DNA from 3 places in the Marinococcus sp. LNSP9103-4 genome. Region 1 is predicted to be linked to each of the others. Evidence: riboswitches for the same ligand, from Rfam matches in the RefSeq annotation. Region 1 holds a riboswitch; each other region holds the start of a gene.

Evidence for each region. Region 1 has a riboswitch for thiamine pyrophosphate ahead of tenA (thiaminase II). Riboswitches for the same ligand answer to the same signal wherever they lie in the genome.
Region 2: another riboswitch for thiamine pyrophosphate. It lies ahead of thiD (bifunctional hydroxymethylpyrimidine kinase/phosphomethylpyrimidine kinase); the one in region 1 lies ahead of tenA (thiaminase II).
Region 3: another riboswitch for thiamine pyrophosphate. It lies ahead of ACTRXG_RS04615 (thiamine phosphate synthase); the one in region 1 lies ahead of tenA (thiaminase II).

The regions. Positions count from the first base shown of each region.
Region 1 is NZ_JBQLIA010000040.1:1,026-5,302, reverse strand. It holds gene ACTRXG_RS16495 (ABC transporter ATP-binding protein) at 1-421, opposite strand, end outside; gene ACTRXG_RS16490 (ABC transporter permease) at 418-657, opposite strand; gene ACTRXG_RS16485 (ECF transporter S component) at 657-1,010, opposite strand; gene tenA (thiaminase II) at 1,010-1,705, opposite strand; TPP riboswitch at 1,843-1,946, opposite strand; gene ACTRXG_RS16475 (NADPH-dependent FMN reductase) at 2,081-2,641, opposite strand; gene ACTRXG_RS16470 (DUF2254 domain-containing protein) at 2,706-4,010, opposite strand; gene map (type I methionyl aminopeptidase) at 4,128-4,277, shown strand, end outside.
Region 2 is NZ_JBQLIA010000004.1:174,044-178,320, reverse strand. It holds gene thiM (hydroxyethylthiazole kinase) at 1-263, opposite strand, end outside; gene thiD (bifunctional hydroxymethylpyrimidine kinase/phosphomethylpyrimidine kinase) at 281-1,093, opposite strand; TPP riboswitch at 1,194-1,293, opposite strand; gene ACTRXG_RS04685 (efflux RND transporter permease subunit) at 1,335-4,277, opposite strand, start outside.
Region 3 is NZ_JBQLIA010000004.1:159,346-163,622, forward strand. It holds gene ACTRXG_RS04605 (potassium/proton antiporter) at 1-432, shown strand, start outside; gene ACTRXG_RS04610 (AEC family transporter) at 490-1,389, shown strand; TPP riboswitch at 1,442-1,541, shown strand; TPP riboswitch at 1,598-1,700, shown strand; gene ACTRXG_RS04615 (thiamine phosphate synthase) at 1,743-2,354, shown strand; gene thiO (glycine oxidase ThiO) at 2,344-3,468, shown strand; gene thiS (sulfur carrier protein ThiS) at 3,452-3,652, shown strand; gene ACTRXG_RS04630 (thiazole synthase) at 3,657-4,277, shown strand, end outside.

The DNA of each region.
Region 1 (4,277 bases):
GTGTGTCGATACGGGCATCAATGCAGTGAAGCATATCTGTAAATTGTAAGGCTTCGTGTATGCGGGCCTCGATATCACCTGCAGGCACCCGCAGATTTTCAAGCGTGAATACAAGCTCTTCCCGCACGGTCGGCATGCAGAACTGGGTATCCGGATCCTGGAACAAAAGCGCCGCCTGCCTGGCGGCCTCCGTAATACTTTTCACCGCCGGATTTTCCCCAAACACGCTCAGACCGCCCGAAACCTGCGCCTCCACAGAACGCGGAAGAATTCCCTGGATAGCGAGAGCAAGCGTACTTTTGCCTGAACCGCTCGGACCGAGCAGCAGCACGTTTTCCCCAGTACATATTTCTGCTGAAAAACCTTCTATCGAAGGCTTAGCAAAAGGGTACGCAATGGTCAATTTGTCTGCGTAAATCATACAGCATCCCTCTGCTGGCCGAGACGGTATTGACGGCCAAGGGCAAAGCGGTCAAGCACTCCAGTCTTTACCAGCGCATCCGCAAAGCTTTTCCCTGCCCATCCGGCTAAAAGAGCGCCGCTTATAAGCATTGTTACCAGCATAAATACAACAACAGAACCTGCGTACTGGCTGAATCCATAAAGGGCATACTGGGTTAAAAATGCAGCAAACGTTCCGGCCGACCCGGCAAGCATTAATACTGGCAGACGGAACACCCGGTAAAAAACAGAGCGAAAATCAATTCTGCAGCGAGCCCCTGGGTGAAGCCGAGCACGAGCACTGCTCCTGCACTGACAGACCCCGCCATAACTTCAGTGCCAGCCGCAATAAGCTCTGCAAGCAGCGCCGCTCCCGGTTTTTGAACGATATAGGCACAAATCACAGGCGCAAGGATCCAGAAGCCCGCCATCAGGCCTCCTCCAACTGGGCCGAAGATGCCGGTAACCATTTGTCCCAGCAGCACCCAAAGAAGATAAAGGACGCCGAGAACTGCTGAAATAAACGAGATGACGACAATATCCCGGAGGTTTAAGCGTTTGTTTATCATTAGACTTTTTCCCCGTCTGTTAACGTTCTGGCAAAGGGCCAGTCTTTTGCATAATAAGCGTCCTCAAAAAACATATACTCAAGCTGGCACCCTTCCATAAACAACGTCCGCCAGCGCTGTTTTTCTTCTTCTGTGGCTGTTTCTGCCAGTTCATCAAGGCGGTCAATATATTTATACATTTCCCTTTCCTCACGGTCCCCGTAAAAACGAATCCAGTCATTGAACGGATGGGTTTCGTCCGGCTGCACTTCCTCCATCAGCCTTTCACCCACATACAAATACACCCACGGGCAGGCAAGCGTTACCGCAATTACATCACCAAGTGTTCCTTTTTCGGCATGGTGCAGCATGTGAAGCACGTAATGCTGAGATACCGGAGCAAGCGCATAGCCCTGCAATTCCTCATAGCCCACGCCCGCCTGCTCACACAAATTATGATGCGGGTGCGTTTCGCTGTTTAAAACAAAATCAATGGTATCTTTAAACATAACCATGTCTTCTCTTGACGTACACTTTGTTACCCCAATTGCTTTTGCCTTGATCATGGCGTTTAAGTATTCAAAATCCTGCTTCACGTAATGGATAAGAGATGCTTTTGGGAGCTCCCCTTTCCCGATACCCTGTACAAACGGATTTCTCCAGCAGGCTTCAAAAATGTGCTCTGTGTCCTGCCATAAAAGCTCTGAAAATTTCATTGTAACTTCCTCCTTTAAATTAGGAGGGAACCACTACGGGCAGTCAGGACCAATGGGGCAAAAAAAGCCACTCCATTGGTGGAGTGGCTTAGAATAAACGTCCTCTATGGTAAAGCTTGTGCTTTTGAAATAGACGTATTCTGCCGTCTCCACTTTCCTACGCTGGCCTTAACCAGATCAGGTTCAAAGGGATTAAGGTTAGTCCTTATCTCAGCCGCTTTCGGCACCCCTAGTGGATTCCCTATTAAGTTGTCTACACTTTATCATATTATGTCAGGAAGTCAAAGGTGATTTTTATAATCCGCCTTCTCCCTCTGAGCAAAAATCTGCATTCAAAAACCCTGCAGGCCTATGCCAACAGGGTTTTTCTGCATATTACGCGCGGTTCGCCACAGCCCGCGTTTCCTGATAAAAACGTTCGAATTCGGCTACGACATTATCAAGAAAATCAATCGTGCCCTGATCTGTTAAATCTCCGTTTTCATTCATTTTTTCATGGACGGCTCCGATCAGTACTTCATTTCCAGGCAGTACTTTTGCACTCATACCGGGAGCGCTCAGAATCTGGCGAAGATGCATCTGCGCTTTCACTGTGCCCAGGCCTCCAAGAGAAGCTCCTACAAGCATGGTTGGTTTGCCGGCAAAGTCGTAATCGACCCGGGAATTCCAGTCAAGAGCATTTTTAAGCACGCCGGAAATCGAACCGTTATATTCCGGAGTGGCGATAAGCACGGCGTCCGCTTCACGTACAGAACGCTTGTATTCCTGCACATAGTCCGGAGCGTTGCTTTCCTCATCCTGATCATAGTGCGGAAGATCGCGGATATCTAAAATATTAATATCCATGATGTCACTGTAACGATCCTGCATGTACTCCACTAACTTTCCGTTAAATGATTCCTGGCGAATACTTCCTACGATAGCTGCTACTTTCATTTGAACTTTCATCCTTTCGTGTTGAACTTCATTTATATATCATACACACACGTTACTGGCTGTTTCAAGTTATCTGCTTACTTTTTGTAAGTGCCTGATGCAGAGCTGTGTTCTTTTTCTGCACACGCTCCTCCCAGTATTCCCTGTCCCAGTCCGCAAGCTGTTCCGGAGCGACCGCCTGCTCCATGTAACGGGAAAATGAATCCACTTCCTTTAACACAGACGGATCTCCTGTTTTCACGAGCATCGTCAGTGCTTCCATGCAGGCTCCCATTACCGAAATATCTTCGTAACCGTACAATCTCACCTGATAAAAGCTTTTATATAAATATTCCCTAAAGGGTTTTACAGGCATGAATAACCGCAGCTCATTCTGATTGTCAGCGAAGTATTGGTCATTTTTGTGTTCATGGCTGAGTTCGGAAAGCAGTGCCCCAATACGGTTGATGCAGTTCGCTGCTGTGTGTGGATCATTGATTGCAGGCGAAATGGCCCGCAGCGCTATTTCTACAATTTTCTGCATGGAGAATTCGATGTCCTGAACATTGCTTCTCTCTTCTCCTACTAATAAAAAACTTCTCAATATTTTCGGGGATAAACTATGCTTTGACCAATAGCGAAATAAAGGCTCTCCCTGATGAACGTAGTCTCCTACCTGGAACAGGCATTCAACCACGGCTCCCTGCTGCCTGGCCCATTCAATCAGTTCAGGCATTTTCACCATATTGGTATACCCCGACCGTTCGGCATAAACGATTGCTTCTTCGTCATTTCGAAAATCATCGCTCCATTCGCTGAAGCTGTGCACCCCCGAATAAGTGTAGGCATCCCGGATCACCCTGGAGGCATCAGATCTTATATGGCTGATCAAATGATTCACCTGCAGCCACTGGGTGGAGTGATAAATAAAGATAATAAAAAAAGCCAGACAGCCAAGCGCCACAAGAACTGTCAGCATTGGCATCAAAATTTGGCTACTGCCTTCGCTCGAAAAAAGCAGCATATTTACCAGAGTAAATAATACCCCAAACGTAAATACCCCAAGTGTATGCTGCGTCGTCGGGCTTTTCATGAAATCCTGCAGAGCCCTTGGGGTAAACTGTGTGGCATACGTGGTCAGAACGACCATAATCGAAGAAAAACTTATGGTTGTCAACGTCAGCAATGCCGTCACTAATGCACTGTATAAAGAAGTAGCAGTGTTATTTTCCACGATCAGCATAGAAGGCATATTATTGTAAACTGGCCGCAGCACCTGCTGATCCATGATAGAAGCGCCTATTACTATTATTAAGCTAAGAATACCGTAGCATCCTGGAATAAACCAAAACTTGTCCCTGAGTTGTACATACCATTTCTGTTTTTTCATGATTTACCTCCATCTCTGTCATGCAATCCCGCCATTATAAAGGAAATCATCAAACAATGCATTTCTTATACGAATGTTTTACAATAGTATTTGATACTGAATAAAAGGAGACAAATGATGGTAACGTTAAAGACAGAACGAGAGATTGAGCTTATGCATGAAGCAGGAAAAATTCTTGCCGCCTGCCATAAAGAAATCGCCAAAATGGTCAAACCAGGCGTCACTACAAAACAAATTGACGATTTTGTCGAAAAATTTCTGGCAGAA
Region 2 (4,277 bases), on a different contig from region 1:
CCTTTTTCATTGGCTGCTTTGCCGGCGATCCGCATCGCCTTCACCTGTTCGCGGTTCAGCGTACCAATATTGAGTACAAGTGCGTTCGCTGCTTTTGCCATTTCGGCTGCTTCCTCCGGCGCGTTTGCCATAACCGGAGATGCGCCCATCGACAGCAGTCCATTTGCAGTAAAATTGGTTACTACTGTGTTCGTAATATTATGAATCAGCGGCCGTGTTTTTCGTACTTCCTCCAGCAGACCTATAACTTCCTTTGCTTTCATGCCGATCCCTCATTTCTTTATTTTAGTAGTTGATCGAGTGGAACGCGCACTCCCCAGTGGTTGACAGGCCCATTGCCTTTACCGATCTCCAGGGGGTGTGCAATCGCATTGGTAATATATTCTTTGCTTTCCTGCACTGCCAGATAGATGGACTTGCCCCGTGCAAGCTTTGCGGCAATCGCGGCTGATAGTGTACAGCCTGTCCCGTGCGTGTGCTTTGTATCCGTCCGCGGCGAACGGAAATAATGAATTTCTCCATCGACGTACAAAATATCGACTGCGTCTTCTTTCATATGGCCGCCCTTAACAAGCGCTGCCCGGGCCCCTAATTCATCAACAATTTTTTTAGCAGCTGCTTCCATCTCTTCGAGGGTCTGGATTTGAAAGTCCGTCAGGCTTGCTGCCTCAGCCATATTCGGCGTGACGACTGCGGCCAGAGGAAGAAATTCATTTTTCATGACTTCAAGCGTCTCCTTCTCAGACAGAGAATCGCCGCTCGTGGCAACCATCACCGGGTCAATAACCACCGGCAGGTCGTATTTTTTCAGCATGTTCACCGTCGTGCGGATCATATCCGGCGTTGCGATCATTCCGGTTTTTACCGCATCCGGCATAATATCATCAAAGACGGAATCCAGCTGGGCCTGAAGCAGACTGGTGCTCATATGCTCCACCTTTTGGACCCCGGTTGTATTTTGTGCGAGCACGCTCGTAATAGCAGACATCCCGTAGGCTTCACATTCCTGAAATGCTTTCAGGTCAGCCTGGATCCCAGCCCCGCCGGTAGGATCTGTTCCGGCTATGGTTAATACTTTAGGTACTTGTGGCATTCGTTGTATCCTCCTTTAGAAGGAATCCTGCTTTAGGTTCAAAAAAAGCTCACTCCCTGAAAGTAGAGAGTGAGCTTTGGCGTATACGTACGTATTTGTATAAAACGAAGCTCCACTTCCCTACGCTGGTACTACCCAGATCAGGTTCGAAGGGACCAAGAATGGTTCTTGTCTCAGCGCAGGCGCCCCTAGCGGATTCCTTACTATTTTTCTTAATCGTACGTGACGCACAGTCCTAATGTCAATTTTTTTCATCATCGCCGGATTTTTTATTTTTGTCTGAATCCTTCGAGGAACGGTCCCGTTCCTCATTTTGTGAGTTACCGACGATACGTTCGAGAAGGTACAGAATCTCATCCCGCGACAAGTCTTCGCGTTTTTTATCTTCTACATTCTCAGGTTCCTTGCTCTGTTCTGCAGCTTCATTATTCTGCTGGTCTTCATTATTATTCCGTTCTTCCTGTTCTCTCTTTTCCCGTTCCTTTCGCCGTTCTTCTACTTCCCAGCCGTACATGTAGCCCCCGTCCGGCATGGCGAATTTTTTATTCATGCTTCTTGTTTCTTTGGTAAACAAGGTATAGAGCGTTGGAATAATAAACAGCGTCAGGAACGTACTGCTGATGAGACCGCCGATGACTGCAATACCCATCGGCTGCTGAATTTCTGCTCCTTCCCCAAATCCGAGGGCAAGCGGCAGCACCCCAAGGATAGTCGTAGAAGCTGTCATCAGGATAGGGCGTGCCCGCTTTTTCACAGATTCAATAACGGCTTCTCTTACCGGCAGCCCCCGTTCCACCAGCTGATTCGTATAATCAACAAGCACAATCGCGTTGTTAACAACAATACCCGCAAGTACAATCAAGCCGATAAACACTGTGATACTTAGTGGTGTCTGGGTCGCAAACAAGGCAAGCATAACACCGATCACGACCAGCGGTACGCTGAACATTACCACAAACGGATATTTGAATGATTCAAACTGTCCAGCCATTACGAGATAAATGAACACCACCGCCAGCAGGAAGGCAAACACCAGACTCTGAATGCTGTCATCGAGAAGCTCCTGTTCGCCGGAGAAGTTCAATGTAGTCGCCGCTCCGGTATCTACATCGTCAATCGTATCCTCAATTAACGTAGAGGTTTCGTTCAGACTCGTTCCGGAGCCGTATGTGACTGTAAACTCAGTACTCCGCTCCTGGTCAAGCCGGTTAATAACCGCCGGCCCCTCTCCTTCTTCAATATCAGCCACGTCGCTTAAGCTGACGTATTCTCCTTCCGGAGTAGCGAGCTGCAGACTTTCAAGGTCCTCCTGGTTTTCAAGGGAATCCTCTGCATACTGCACGTTCACATTCAGCGGGCCTTCATTATCCGTCTGGATTGTCGACGCCACTTCCCCGCTTGTAGTACTGTTTACCGTCTGCGCGATTTCAGCCGGCGTCAGGCCATTATCCTGCGCATCGTCTTCGTTAATCTGCACCTGAATTTCCGGAGCAGTCTCTTCATCTGACGTTTCTACATTCCGAATCGTGTTTTCACTTTCAAGCTCCGACTGTACTGCGTCTGCATCTTCAGCGAGTCGCTCTTCATTTTCGTTTGAGAGCGTAAATTCCACGGAATTTGCTTCTCCGCCGCCGATGGCTGCAGAAGACGATAACGAAATATCTGCCTGCTCGTCCGTGTTTTCCACATCGGACTCAATTTCTTCAATCATTTCCTCGGTCGATATGTCCCGGTCTTCGAGATCCTCCATTGTAACTGTAATAGAAGCTTCATTGGATCCCGAGCTTCCACCGCCTCCGGCTGCAACTCCACTGCCGCCCGAGCCGACTACCGCCATATAGCTTGCAATCTCATCCTGGTTTTCAAGCACGCTTTCAATTTCGTCGACCGTTTCTCCGGTCGTTTCCAGATTTGTGCCATTTTCTTTTTCAACATTGATCGTGAAAAAGCCCTGATCTGTCGTCGGGATAAAGTTCACCCCGGTCTGGGCAATGCCGCCGGCTCCGCCAAGCAGCAGGAGCAGTGTTAACAGCAGAGCGACAGCGCGATGACCGAGGACCCAGCGGATCGAACGGTCCAGAAATCTCATCGGCCTGGATTTTTCACGCTTTACTTCCCTGTCTTCCGGCAGCGGCTTCAGCACACGGCTTGCAATCATCGGCACAACCGTGACAGCTACAAGCAGAGAAGCAAGCAGACTGAAGGCTACTGATAAAGCAAAGGCCTGGAAAATCTCGCCGACAATACCGGAAATAAAGACGATTGGCAGAAAGACAGCTACTGTCGTCAAGGTCGAAGCTGTAATCGCTCCGGCCACTTCCTTTGTACCGTCTAGAGCTGCCCGCTTAGGGAGTTTTTTCATCGACAGGTGCCTGTATATATTTTCAATAACAACAATCGCATTATCGACAAGCATCCCGATCCCAAGAGCCAGACCGCCCATCGTCATTAAGTTTAAACTCACATCGGTAAAGTAAAGAAATGCAAATGTCACAATTACCGAAAATGGTATCGCAATACCAATAATGAGCGGTGTCGTTAAGTTTCTTAAGAAGAAGAAAAGAACAACCATGGCGAAAACACCGCCGGCAATTAATGCAAGAGCTACGCTGTTAATGGATTGCTGAACGTAATCCCCTTCATCGTAAATAATCGTCGTGTCGAGATCATTGTACTGATCTTCCTCAAGCAGATCGTCCAGCGTATCGTTAAAGTCCGTGGAGACCTGGGCCGTATTGGCATCTGACTCCTTCAGCACGGTCATTTGAATACCGGGCTCCTGGTTCACTTCAGTGTAGGCTGTCTGTTCCTCAGTGGTACGCTCCACTTCTCCTACATCACTGACAGTAACCGTATCCCCGGATTCATCCTGGCCGACCGCCACTTCTTCCAAATCCTCGACTCCGCCAAGTTCATTGACTGTACGGGTCGTCAACGTTTGTTCTCCGGAGGTAATCGTTCCCCCCGGCTGCGTAATATTGTTTGCCTGAACGGCATTAGTGACGTCAGACTGGGTCACGTTGTTGTCTTCAAGCGATTCCTGGTCCAGCGAAATTTCGAATACTTCGTCCAGTCCACCGCTTGTATCAACACTTGCAACTCCTTCAGTGCGTTCAAGCTCGGTTATGATGTCATCCACCTGGCTCTGGGTTTCAGCCAGGCCGTTTCCTTCGGAATAAGCAGC
Region 3 (4,277 bases), on a different contig from region 1:
GTGCCGATTATTTTGGCTACATACCCGATTGTTGCTGGTGTGGAGTCGGGCAGCCAAATTTTTAATGTCGTCTTCTTTATCGTGCTGACGTCTGCGCTGATCCAGGGGGCGACCATCGCTCCATTAGCGAAATGGCTTCACTTATCCGGTCCGCTCCGCGAAGCGCCAACTCATTCCCTGGAGCTGGTGTCACTCGGAAAAGCGAACGCAGAAATTATGGAATTTCAAACGAATGAAGCGACGCCGATTGTCGGACAGACGCTCCAAAGCATTGAATTTCCCGCATCTGCGCTGATCAGCGCGATTGTTCGGGACGATGAACTGGTCACTCCGGTTGGTGAGACAATAATCCAGGCCGGTGATTATTTGTATATTCTTGTATCACGTAAAGAAAAACGTATTTTAAAGCAGATGCTCCAGCACGATTACTGAGAAAAAGCGGCCAGCGTTAAGAGGCATTAAATTTGAGGAAAGAAGGAAGGGCTCCGCATGGGTGTGCTGATCAATGTATTGATCCCAATCATTTTAATATTTACGATTGGCTATTTGCTGCAGAAAAGACAGGCAGTGGATATTCGGCCGGTGTCGGCTGTCGCTCTTTATGTATTGACGCCTGCGCTTGTTTTCCGGACATTCTATGAAAGAGAGCTGAACAGCGATATGCTTTCGATGGCTCTGTTTTCCCTGGTATTTTTAGCGGTTATGACCGGGCTGATCAAATTAGTGTCCTACGTGCGTAAATGGCCGAAAGCTAACGAAACCGGCATGATGCTCTCTACCGTGTTTATGAATGCGGGCAATTACGGTGCTCCGTTAATTGCTTTTGCGTTTGGTGATACAGCCTTTGCCTACTCTATCGTTTTTATGGTCATTCAGACGATGCTGATGAATACTGTAGGCGTCTATATCGCAAACAGTGCCAATATGGATGCGGCTGACGCGTTCCGGACGGTACTGCGGATGCCGGTATTTTATGCACTGCTCGCCGGTATTGTCTTCCAGCTGACCGGGATACCGGTCGGAGCGACCTATTATGAAGCCCTCGATATGCTCGCGAGCGCTGCAATACCGGTGGTTATGATTATCCTGGGGATGCAGCTTGCACGCATATCCGTCAAAAGCATGGATTGGAAGCTTGTTAGTGCAGGTACGTTTTTACGGCTTGTATTCGCGCCGGCTCTCGCTTACGTAATTGCCCTGCTGCTGCAGACCAGCGACACGTTAACGACCGTGCTGGTTGTTTCAACAGCGATGCCGAGTGCAGCAACCATGGCAATGATTTCTGTACAATTTGATTCCAACCCCCAGCTTGTTTCGAGTATTACACTGGTGACGACTATTTTAAGCGTTCCTTCCCTGTGGGTGGTGCTGTCGATTTTCCAGGCATAAAATTCCGCATCGAATTGACGGAAGAAGAGTACCGCGTTATGATATAAATAATATTAACCACTAGGGGTGCCTGTTGGCTGAGACAGCGTAAAGCTGATCCCTTTGAACCTGATCTGGATTATACCAGCGGAGGGAAGTGGGGAAGAGATGCCAATACGACTATCTCCCCCGCTTTCTAAATGAAAGCGGGGTTTTTTGTGGAAAATATTATATTTGCTGGGGGTGCCTGCTGAGGCTGAGACCGGAGAACTATCCGGAACCCTTTGAACCTGATCTGGAGAGCCAGCGGAGGGAAGCAGCCATGTTGAACCTTTTAACAGGCAGCCTCCTTCCTTCTGGAAGGAGGCTTTTTTATGGATTACAAACCGAAGCCATGTATACATGCGGTATCGCCGCCGGATATAACAGTGGGGGCGTGGAGCGAAAAAACGAGGGAGCTCACAGGAATCGTCGATTACGTGCATATACGTGCGCCTGAATGGACAAAGCGTGAAAAGGAAAGGGCCGTCGAGCTGGCATTAAAAGAAGGAACCGCCCCCGCGCAGCTGATCATAAATGATGAACCGGAGCTTGCTGCTGCATATGGGCTGGCCGGTACCCACCTGCCGGAGCGTCGTGCAATCTATCCGGCATCTGTAAGCTGGGGGCAGTCGATACACTCTATAGAGGCAGCGAAAAGAAGTGAACAGGAGGGAGCATCATGGCTGTATTTTGGTCATGTGTTTGCCTCAGACAGTAAACCTGGAAAGCCGCCGCGCGGAGTCCGGGCGTTGAAAGCTGTGGCGGAAAGCGTCCGCATCCCCGTGATTGCCATCGGAGGAATTGATGCTGACAAGGCAGCAGAAGGTATAAACTGCGGAGCGTCCGGGGTGGCAGCCATTGCATATTTTTATGATGCGGCAGAACCCGGGAAAGCAGCCGAAGAGCTCAGAATCCGGTTAAGGAGTGATGACAATGAAGGCTGATACAGAAGTTCTTATTGTGGGCGCAGGGGTACAGGGATGCTCGCTTGCGTATCAGTTAAGCAAACGGGGGCGTCGTGTGATGGTCATCGAAAAAGAAACCATCGCTTCCGGAGCATCAAAAGCGGCTGCCGGTATGCTCGGAGCCCAGTCTGAATGGGAGGGGCCTGGCCTTTTTCAGGAATTCGCCCTGGAAAGCCGGGAGCTGTTTAAAGAACTGGTCCCTGAAGTGGAAGCGCTTAGCGGAATGGACGTTTCCTACGTGAACAACGGAATGCTGAAGCCTGTATGGGATAAGGCGGGCGAAAAAAAATACCAGCGCGCTGCAGGAAGCAGCTACGGCTCGGAGTGGCTTTCGCCATATGAAGCACTGCGCAGGGAGCCGGCGCTTTCCGAAAATATCCGGGGCGCCTGGTCCATTCCAAAAGACGGCCAGCTTCGTGCCTATGAATGGACAATGGCTCTTGCCAAAGCAGCAAAGGCCCGCGGGACAATGGTACGGGAAAATACTTCAGTGGATCGTCTTTTGGAAGCTGACGGCCGCGTTTACGGTGCGAAAACAAGTGAAGGAGTTGTTGAAGCGGAAGAAGTTGTTTTTACCGGGGGAAGTGCCGGGGCGGAGCTGTTGGATGAGAAGGAGTTCACCCTCTATCCGGTGAAAGGGGAGTGTTTGTCCATACGCATGCCCCGGGAGAATTTGAGACACACCCTCCACACTCCGCAGGTGTATATTGTTCCGAAAAAGGACGGGGAAATCTTTATAGGCGCTTCAGAAAAACCCGGTGACTCGAGTACAGGGGTCACTGTAGCTTCGGTACAGGAGCTGATGAAAGCAGCTGTGCATTTAGTGCCGGGGCTGAAGCATGCGAATGTTGAAAGGCTTTGGAGCGGTGTCCGGCCGCAGACAGGAGACGGGCTGCCATATATGGGACAGACCGAACGGGGTTTGTGGGTAATGACCGGACATTACAGAAACGGTATTTTGCTTTCAGCACTGAGCGGAAGCTGGATGGCTGACCGGATCGAGGGGAAAAGCGTTCGCGAGGACTGGAAGCACCTGTTTGCCGTAGATCCTCAAATACGAAAGGGAGGAATTATTCATGCAGATCACGCTTAATGGTCAATTACAGAATATTGAGAACAGTACCACGGTAGCCGATTTACTTGAAGAGCTTCAGATCGCCCACAAAAAAACAGTGGTGGAGCGCAACGGCACTATTGTAATTGAAGAATTTCACCAGCAGGAAGGTTTAATGGACGGGGATAGAATCGAAATCACTCATTTTGTAGGAGGCGGATGAACAAATGCTTAGTATCGGCAATATGACGTTTGAATCGAATTTATTTCTCGGCACCGGGAAATATAAAGACGCCAGGACGCAGCTGCAGGCTGTAGAAGCATCGGAAACAGAGGTACTGACCTTTGCCGTTCGCAGAATGAACCTGTTTGACAGCAGCCAGCCTGATCCATTTGAACAGATGGACGTCTCAAAGTACCGGCTGCTGCCAAATACAGCCGGGGCCAAAACAGCTGAAGGAGCTGTGCGCACTGCGAAGCTGGCAGAGGCGGCCAACATGTGTGACATGATTAAAGTAGAAGTGATCGGCTGCGATAAAACGCTTCTGCCGGATCCGGTGGAAACGCTCCGGGCCTCAGAACAGCTGCTGAACGAAGGGTTTACTGTCCTTGCCTATACGTCCGATGACGTTGTGCTCGCCAGAAAGCTTCAGGAGCTTGGGGTTCATGCAGTGATGCCGGGAGCCTCCCCTATAGGCACGGGGCTTGGGATCATTAACCCATACAACCTGTCCCACATTATTGAACAGGCGGAAGTCCCGGTGATTGTAGATGCAGGTATTGGGAGTCCGAAGGATGCTGCTTATGCTATGGAGCTCGGCGCTGATGGTGTCCTGCTGAATACGGCC